Regions from separate parts of the Virgibacillus sp. Bac332 genome, predicted to be linked through region 2. Evidence: riboswitches for the same ligand, from Rfam matches in the RefSeq annotation. Region 2 holds a riboswitch; the other holds the start of a gene.
What was found. A riboswitch is a leader RNA that binds a small molecule or an ion and turns the genes downstream of it on or off. The one in region 2 is predicted to bind thiamine pyrophosphate.

Region 1 (4,554 bases), 230 kb from region 2:
TAATTCCTGCAGTAATTATACTCATCATTCTTGGTTTCTTCCAAGCATTGATGAATGTATTTGCAGAGCAAAGCGTGTTTGAGGTTATTTTCAATGTTATTCAAGAACCATTACAGGGGTTAGGGAATACGCTGCCTGCAGCAATGGTTGTCTCATTCCTCAATCATTTACTATGGTTCTTTGGTTTACATGGTACGAATATTATTGGATCCGTTATTGAACCATTATATTTACCATTAATTGAACAAAATTTAGATCTATTTAAGAGTGGAATGTCCGCATTTGAAGTACCAAATATTGTAACAAAGCCATTCCTTGACTCATTCGTGTTCATGGGTGGATCTGGTACCACAATTGCCTTATTAATTGCTATCTTTATTGTCATCCGTAGAGAAAAGAATCACCCTTATCGTCAAGTGGCAAAATTATCTGCACCAGCAGGGTTATTTAACATTAACGAGCCAGTAATATTTGGTTTGCCAATTGTTTTGAATCCTGCAATGTTAATTCCTTTTATTTTGATACCGGTTACGTTAACTGTTACGTCATATATAGCATTGGCGACTGGGCTAGTTCCAAGAACAGTGGCGATCTTGCCGTGGACAACGCCACCAATTTTAAGCGGTTACTTAGTAACTGGAGGAAGCTGGCGTGGAATTGCTTTACAGGTATTTAATTTAACGCTTGCTGTACTTATGTATATACCGTTTATAATGGCAGGAGTTAGAACACTAAGACAACGAAAAGAGGGTTAATACAATGGAAACAACAGAGGATGTTCAAATGTTATCTTTCCAAATTATTTTACATGCTGGAAATGCAAGGTCACATGCGATGGAAGCGATTTCTTATGCAAAGGCATACCAGTTCAACGAGGCACGTCAAAAGATTGAAGCGGCTGATAAAGAATTTAATGACGCACACCATATGCAAACAAAACTCTTACAGGAAGAAGCAGATGGAAAACAAACGGATTTATCCGTAATATTGATCCATGCGCAGGATCATCTAATGACGGCTATGACAGTGAAAGACTTAGCGGTTGAAATGATAGACATGTATGAGAAAATACAAACATTGGAGGGATAATAAAATGAAAATTATACTAGTTTGTTCAGCGGGGATGTCAACGTCTATGCTTGTTAAAAAAATGAAGCAGGCAGCTGAGGAGCGGAATCTAGATGCAGAAATAAATGCAGTTGCTGAATCACAGTTAAAAAATGAATTAGATAATCTAGACGTTGTATTAATTGGTCCACAGGTTCGCTATTTAGAAAAGAAAATTAAAGAACAGGTTGAACCACATGGCATTGCCGTCGATGTAATCGATCAAATGGCATACGGCATGATACAAGGTGATAAAGTTTTAGATCAGGCAGTAGAGCTTGCAAAATAATTTCATACATGAAAGGAATAGCTGCCTGTTTTCTGAAGCGATGGATTACAGCGCAGCTATTTTTTTATCGTCTAGGAAATAGTAAAATTTGCCAATGTGGAAAATAGGCGCGTTTTGGGCCGCGTCCAGCCCCAGCCTCCAGAACTAGGCGACATTCATGTTGTTTGGTCGTATAGCGTTTTAAAGGGATTTATTAGTTTGCTAAAGGTGAGCTATCAGAGTTTTCTTATTTAGACCTTTACAATTTATACCAATCTTGTTAAGCTGTTTTTGTTAGAAAATTTAATAGGAAATGTTACAGCACTAGGGGAGCTATTTGGAATAGCTGAGAAAGACGTATTCGTTTTGACCCTCTGTACCCGAACAGGATAATGCCTGCGTGGGAAAGTGTGGTCACCAAGGCTACATAAATGTTGACTGCATTCACAAGGAATGCAGTTTTTAATTTAATGTATAGCAAATCGTTCTCTGTTTTGCAGGTAGTCAGTCTAGTTTTGATCTCGATAGCTCTTTCTATGTGCTGGAAGTCGATTTCTTATTGGGAGGCGATTTTCATGCATGAACAATGGGGATTTTTAGAAAATGTACCACATGATGCTTCCATTAATATGGCATTAGATGAAGCCTTGCTTCATTGGCATTATGAAGGGAAAATACCGCCGACATTACGGTTTTATCGATGGATGAAACCGACACTTTCGATTGGTCATTTTCAAAAAGTAGATGGAAAAATTGACTTAGAAGGTGTAAAAAAACATCAATGTCAGTTTGTACGCAGAATGACAGGTGGAAGTGCGGTATTGCATGATGATGAATTAACATACAGTATTGTTATTTCTGAGGATCATCCTATGATAGCTTCTTCGATTCGCCAAGCTTATTATGATTTGTCGAAAGGAATTCTAAAAGGTTATCAAAACTTAGGAATAGAAGCAACCTACGCTGAATCATTTTCCAAGGAGAGAAGTAGTATTTGCTTCGAGCGGCCTGCTTTTTATGAAATGGTTGCAGATGGTAAAAAACTCTCAGGAAATGCACAAACTAGAAAAAAAGGGGTACTGCTTCAGCATGGATCGATACCGATAACCATGAACATTGATTTGCTATTCGATCTATTTATATTTCCTTCAGACAAATTGAAAGAAAGAAAAAAACAAGGCTTTTGGAAAAAAGCAACAACAATTAATCAGTTAACAAATCAAGCGCATTCGTACGAAACAATTAAACCTGCTTTTATGGAGGGGTTCTCGAAAGGACTAAACATTAAGCTAGAGCCTTTTTCATTAACGAAAAGTCAATGGGATGAAGTATATAAACTTGCTGAAACAAACTATTCTGATGAGAACACGAGAAAAGGAGCGGTCACCCATGCCTAAAGATCAGACGTATATTCGAAAGCCTGAATGGTTAAAAACAAAGTTAAATACGAATAAATCATACAGAGGACTAAAAAAACTAATGCGTGATAATCGCTTAAACACTGTATGTGAAGAGGCGCGTTGCCCGAATATTCATGAATGCTGGAGTGAAAGAAAAACAGCTACCTTTATGATTCTTGGAGATACATGTACACGAGGATGCCGTTTTTGTGCTGTAAAGACTGGACTGCCAAATGAACTGGATTGGGGAGAGCCAGAAAGAGTTGCGGATTCTGTTGTTGTAATGGGGCTTAGACATGTTGTTGTAACAGCAGTTGCTCGCGATGACTTAAATGATGGTGGTGCTGCCGTTTTTGCTGAAACTGTTCGAGCAGTACGAAGAAAAAATCCTGGCTGTACTATTGAAATTCTACCTTCTGATATGAAGGGTGACTATGATAGTCTGCATACACTTATGGATAGTGCTCCAGATATTTTTAACCATAATATTGAAACGGTAAGGAGATTAACAAAACGTGTACGTGCCAGAGCGATGTATGACCGTTCCTTGCAGCTACTTCAACGGGTAAAAGAAATTGCTCCAAACACACCAACAAAATCTAGTATTATGGTAGGTTTAGGAGAAGAAAAAGAGGAGATTATTCAAGCGATGGATGATCTGTTAGCACATCAGGTAGACATTGTAACAATTGGTCAATACTTACAACCAACTAAAAAACATTTAAATGTAGAGCGTTATTATCATCCTGATGAGTTTAAAGAGCTGAAGGAAATAGCTATTAATAAAGGCTTCAGGCATTGTGAGGCAGGTCCATTAGTTCGTTCTTCCTATCATGCAGATGAGCAAGTAACACAAGCTTCTGCACAGCGTCGAATTAATTATATGAAGGGCTATGAAAAACAGGAAAATAAGGAAGTCGACTTCACTTTTTAACTTCATCATGATACGTTATCATGAAACTTCTTGTATCTGTTTTTCGTAATAAGAATAGTCAAGAGATTCAGACCTATGAAGTGAATAGAAATGGAGCGTATACAGATGAATGCTGTAACAATAAAGCAACTAGCAAAGCAATTTAGTTTGGAAGTATTGGCAGGAAAGGACCAATTGAACCGAACGATAACAAAAGCTAGAACGCATCGGCCTGGATTGGAGTTTATTGGATACTTTGATTTCTTTCCGATGGAACACGTTCAAGTATTGGGAAGAAAAGAAATTACCTACTTACATCAATTATCACATGAGGAGCGGCAGCTACGTATCGGTAACATCGTAAACTATCATCCACCTTGTTTTATTGTTACATCAAATCAAGAGGGATTAACGTATTTGACTAGATTTTGCAAGCAAGAAGGTATTCCATTATTACGTACGAAGGAAGCGACATCTACATTTATGGATAAATATGATGCTTATATGGTAAAGGCATTAGCTCCTGAGACTGCTGTTCACGGTGTATGTGTTAATATTTTTGGACTTGGTATATTGATTCGTGGTAAATCTGGAATTGGTAAAAGCGAGATTGCCCATGCCTTAATTGGTCGAGGACATCGGCTTGTAGCAGATGATATGGTTGTCTTAAAAAAATTAGGACCAGAAACATTACTCGGTACACATAATGGTACAAATAAGGAATTTCTTGCACTACGAAGCATTGGGCTCTTAAATGTGGTAAGACTGTATGGTAGAAAGGCATTTCAAGAGGAAACTCGTATTGCTCTTGATATTGAGCTGACAGCGTGGCAAAAGAATGAGTTAAATAATGAATTAGAAGTAGC
Region 2 (4,554 bases):
ACAACATCATCAGAGGTATAGGTTAATACAGTGAAGCCCTCCTCTAGCAGTTGTACTGAAGCTTTCATCGTTTCAAAAGGATCAGGCAGCAAGGTTTTCTCACAACCGATAACTTCCACTTTAATCATGTCACATAAACCTGTAGCCTTAGCTAAACGGGCAATTCTTACCGCCTCATTTGCTGTCTTAGCGCCAGCAGTATTTGGTAGTAAATCATATTGCTGCAAATCTAATTCTTCTAACAGATTCGGCTCGTTTTCATCAAATATGTTCATTCTCCTGACGGCAAAGGTTAATATTTCTGTTTTGGATGCTATCACCGCCTTCTTTTGACTTTGAAATGTCGGGTACTTTCCAGTACCTAGCATCAGTCGGGAATGAAATGATTTTCCGCCAATTGTTAACATGACTTATCCTCCTCCTACAAAATGAACAATTTCAATAGTATCCCCATTAGTTAATATTGTTTCGTCATACACTGTTTTATTAATAATTTGTTGATTCTGTTCGACTACCGCGAGTTTCGCTTGAATGTTAAAGCTTTTTAGTAACTCGCCAATAGTTGAATCCTTAGCTACCTCCACCTGACGTCCGTTCACGTGTATCTGCATATGTGATCCCCTCTTTCCTGAAACGATTTGGTGTAAAAAGACGCTGGATCGATGATGGTACATAACGCTTTAAGACCATATCACTAACTAGTTTCCCTGTAGCAGGAGCAAGAAGAATACCATTTCGATAATGTCCGGTTGCAAAATACAAATGGGGAATCTCAGGATGTTCTCCAATAATTGGCTTACCATCTTTGGTGCCCGGACGAACACCAGTCCAACAGCTATGCAGTTCTTCCTGCTTAAACGATGGGAACAACTTCAATAAGTGATTCATTAATTCAAAAATGCCACCTGTTGACGTATAACTATTGCTATCATCATGATAGCTAGTTGCACCAATAATATAGCGTCCGTCTCGTTTTGGTACCAAATACAGATTGTGAAAGAATAACGTCTGCTGAATAGATTGAATGCTTGGCTTTATGGCAAAGCATTCTCCTTTTGTTGGGACCATTGGATTCATTAATCCTGTCGCTTCAAACCACCTCCCACTTTTTACACCTGCCGCTACAACAACATGATCAGCTGAGATAACATCGTTATCGATTTGAATATGAAAAACATCATGGTCATGGACTATTTCTCCAACTTGACAATTCTCGATCAACTGACCTCCCATTGATAAAGATGCCTGTTTAAAAGCTTCACACACTTTCAATGGTTCTACATGTCCATCTCGCCGCATATATAATCCCCCTACTGCCTGGGATAAAGCTGATGTTCGTTTCCTAATCCCTTCCGCATCCAACCATTCTAAGCCTTCAAATGCATTTTGTTTTGCTCGCAGTCTTTGCTTCTGTTCTTCATTCGTAGCTATCTCGAGTATACCGTTGGTGGAAAGCTGAATATCAATCCCTGATAACGAAAATAGTTCTTTGCTTAGAGATGCATACATATTTCTACTTGCTTGGCAAAATTGATAATACGTACCTTCCTGATCATTTTCTGTGTGTACACCAAGCATGCCCGCAGCAGCTTGTGTAGCTTTTCTTCCACTTCTACCTTGTTCAATTACCGTCGTTACAACCCTACTTTTACTTAAATAGTAAGCAATGGATTGCCCAATAACGCCTCCACCTATAACCACTACATCAACGTGTCTCTTCATATCGATTCACCTCCTTTCGAAACGATTGCACTGCCTGCAGTGGATTATTTTGACTAAAAACACCTGACATTACAGCAATCCCACTTGCCTTCGCTTGATAAATATCCGTTACCTTTGCGCTTGTGATTCCACCGATTGCATAAACGGGAATGCTCACCTCTTTTGCAACTGCTGCTAATTTCTCTACTCCTTTTGGTTTCACCCCTTTCTTGCTCGCTGTCGAAAAGACATGACCATACAAAATATACTTAGCACCTAGCTGCTCCGCTCTCTTAGCTACTTCGTTGGAGTGCGTCGATACCCCTACTTGTAAACCGGGGGATTGTTTTCGGAGATCGTGTACCTCTTGTATTCGCTTTTCTGAAAGGTGAAGTGTCTTCACATTCGTTTCACCAGGTAGTGTTGTATGGCCATGAATAATTAGTTTTTCTTCCGGAACTCCTTGTGCAAGCACACGTTGAATGAACAAAGAATAGTCCTGCTCGGTCATTTGTTTTTCTCGTAGAATGACAGCATCAAGATAGGGAATAATACTCGCTATTGTCTGGATAAGGTATTTCTCCTCCTGTTCACCGGTAGTCACCGCAATTAGTTTCATCACTTCCTCTCCTTTTCTACAAAAAAATGCCACTTTTCCAGCAAAGGAAAAGTGGCATGAATCTATAACGATATCCTAAAAAAGGTATATGTCGCTGATACACACTACTCCTGTCACTTTCCTCCGCTGGTTCTTACTCCAGTTCAGGTTCAAAGGGTCTCCATGTCACACATAGATCTCAGCCATTACGTAAAGGCACCCCTAGTGAAGCGTAATTTAATTATTCAATATGCATTTGTCTATAAAATACATGATTTTGGACTATTCGTCTACCAAAAATGAACAATTTTCTATTTTTTTGCCATTCTCTACTAACAAAAGAGCTGACCTAATGAGCCAGCCCCTTAACATCTCTTTTATTTGGTATAGCGTTTAACTTCATCAATCTTTTGTTCTTTTGCAAGTTCACGAGTTGCGCGTGGCGCGGTCCAAAATGTGGTTAACATGAGTAACGATACAGGAACAGCCGTCACCACAATAAAGGATTGTAGCGATCCAACACTATCCTCGCCAATAGTGATGAGTACAGTTGCGACAAGTCCCATAAGAATTGCCCAGAACACACGCAGGAATTTCGATGGATCTCCATTACCTGTAATCGCCATCGAGATGGTTAATGACATCGAATCGGTTGTCGTTAATACAAACACAATAGTTGCTACTAAAAAGAAGAAACCGATAATCGTACCAAGTGGCAATTGTTCTGCGATAGCAATCATAGCTGCTGGAGGTCCAGCACTATTTAAAGCTTCAGATACGGCACCAGGGTTATTCATTTCAGCAAAAATCCCTGTGCCACCAACAACTGTAAACCAGAACGTCGTTACCACAGGTGCAATTACCGCAACAGCAGTTACAAGCTCTCGAATTGTGCGACCACGAGAAATACGACTAACAAACATCGCCATCATTGGACCATAGCCAATGAACCAAGCAAAGAAAAAAACGGTCCATAAGCCAAGCCAAGCTCCATCTCCACGGAAGGTGTTTAAGGTTAGGAAGTCTTGGACATATAATCCAAATGATTGCAAATAGGAATCAAAAATAAATAATGCTGGACCTAGAATAATCACAGCAACCATTAAACAAACTGCGAGAATAATATTATAGCTGCTTAAAATTTGGATTCCTTTATGAATTCCTGTCGCAGCAGAAATCCCAGCTGCTAGAACAATAACGATAACAATAAGACATTGTACAAATAAATTATTTGGTACACCGAACAATGCACTTAATCCATAACCTGCTTGTAATCCAAGGAATCCAATTGGACCAATCGTACCAGCTGCCACTGACACAATCGAAAAGGCATCAACAAACGTACCAAGTGCACTTTTTTTCATAATCTTATCGCCAAAGATCGGATAAAGCATCGATCTTGGCTTTAATGGTGCATTTCGATGATAATGGGAATACATGAATACAATCGTACCTAATGTTCCTAAAATTGCCCATGAGACAAAACCCCAATCGACAAAACTTGCTGCAAGTGCAGGTACTACTGCTTCTGTAGTCCCAGCCTCAATTCCTGAGAAATGTGGTGGGATGGTTAAAAAATGGCTCAACGGTTCTGCCGCTGCCCAAAAAACACCACCTGCCGCTAGCAGCGTACACATAATAATCGAAATCCACTTGAACGTTCCAATCTCAGGCTTTTCTAATTTTCCTAAACGAATTTTCCCAAACTTTGAATACCCAAGTATTAATGCAATGACTAGAGTTCCTACCATTAGAACTTGATATATCGAGCCGAAATAGGTTACCGACCAATTAAACATCGTATTAACTACATAGGTGACCATTTCCTGGTTTATTAATGCAAGAATTACAAAGGCAAGTAGCGCCCCTCCACTTAGAAAAAGAACTGGCTTATCTATGGTTTGATCTTGCTTCTTTCTATTCTTCAACAATCTGCTCCTCTCAATTCTATACAAAAAAATCTCACATAACCATATACTGACCTTTTTGCTTTTCACTTATTTAGTCAGTTGTATGTGAGATTTAATAAGCATTTTTAAATTAACATACAGCGTTAAAGGATACATTTTTTCCGAAAACCTGTCAAGTTTAATAAATTACCAAAGGAAGAATGCAGTCTTACTAACTTTTGATTATAATTTTTCCATAAAGTGAAACTTTAATCAATGAGGGTTTTGGTTTCTCCCTACCACAAGGGTGTGACTTAAATGCCTTTGAACCAATATTGGCAGTCTCCCATTTACCAACATTGATTT

Region 1: it holds a riboswitch for thiamine pyrophosphate, as region 2 does, so the genes downstream of both, D9782_RS01815 (lipoate--protein ligase family protein) here and D9782_RS00830 (thiamine phosphate synthase) in region 2, are expected to answer to the same signal.

What each region holds. Positions count from the first base shown of each region.
Region 1 is NZ_CP033046.1:394,476-399,029, reverse strand. It holds gene D9782_RS01830 (PTS sugar transporter subunit IIC) at 1-755, shown strand, start outside; gene D9782_RS01825 (PTS lactose/cellobiose transporter subunit IIA) at 760-1,089, shown strand; gene D9782_RS01820 (PTS sugar transporter subunit IIB) at 1,094-1,396, shown strand; TPP riboswitch at 1,692-1,799, shown strand; gene D9782_RS01815 (lipoate--protein ligase family protein) at 1,951-2,772, shown strand; gene lipA (lipoyl synthase) at 2,765-3,709, shown strand; gene hprK (HPr(Ser) kinase/phosphatase) at 3,815-4,554, shown strand, end outside.
Region 2 is NZ_CP033046.1:168,425-172,978, forward strand. It holds gene D9782_RS00815 (thiazole synthase) at 1-407, opposite strand, end outside; gene thiS (sulfur carrier protein ThiS) at 411-611, opposite strand; gene thiO (glycine oxidase ThiO) at 571-1,722, opposite strand; gene D9782_RS00830 (thiamine phosphate synthase) at 1,706-2,320, opposite strand; TPP riboswitch at 2,422-2,533, opposite strand; gene D9782_RS00835 (BCCT family transporter) at 2,677-4,227, opposite strand.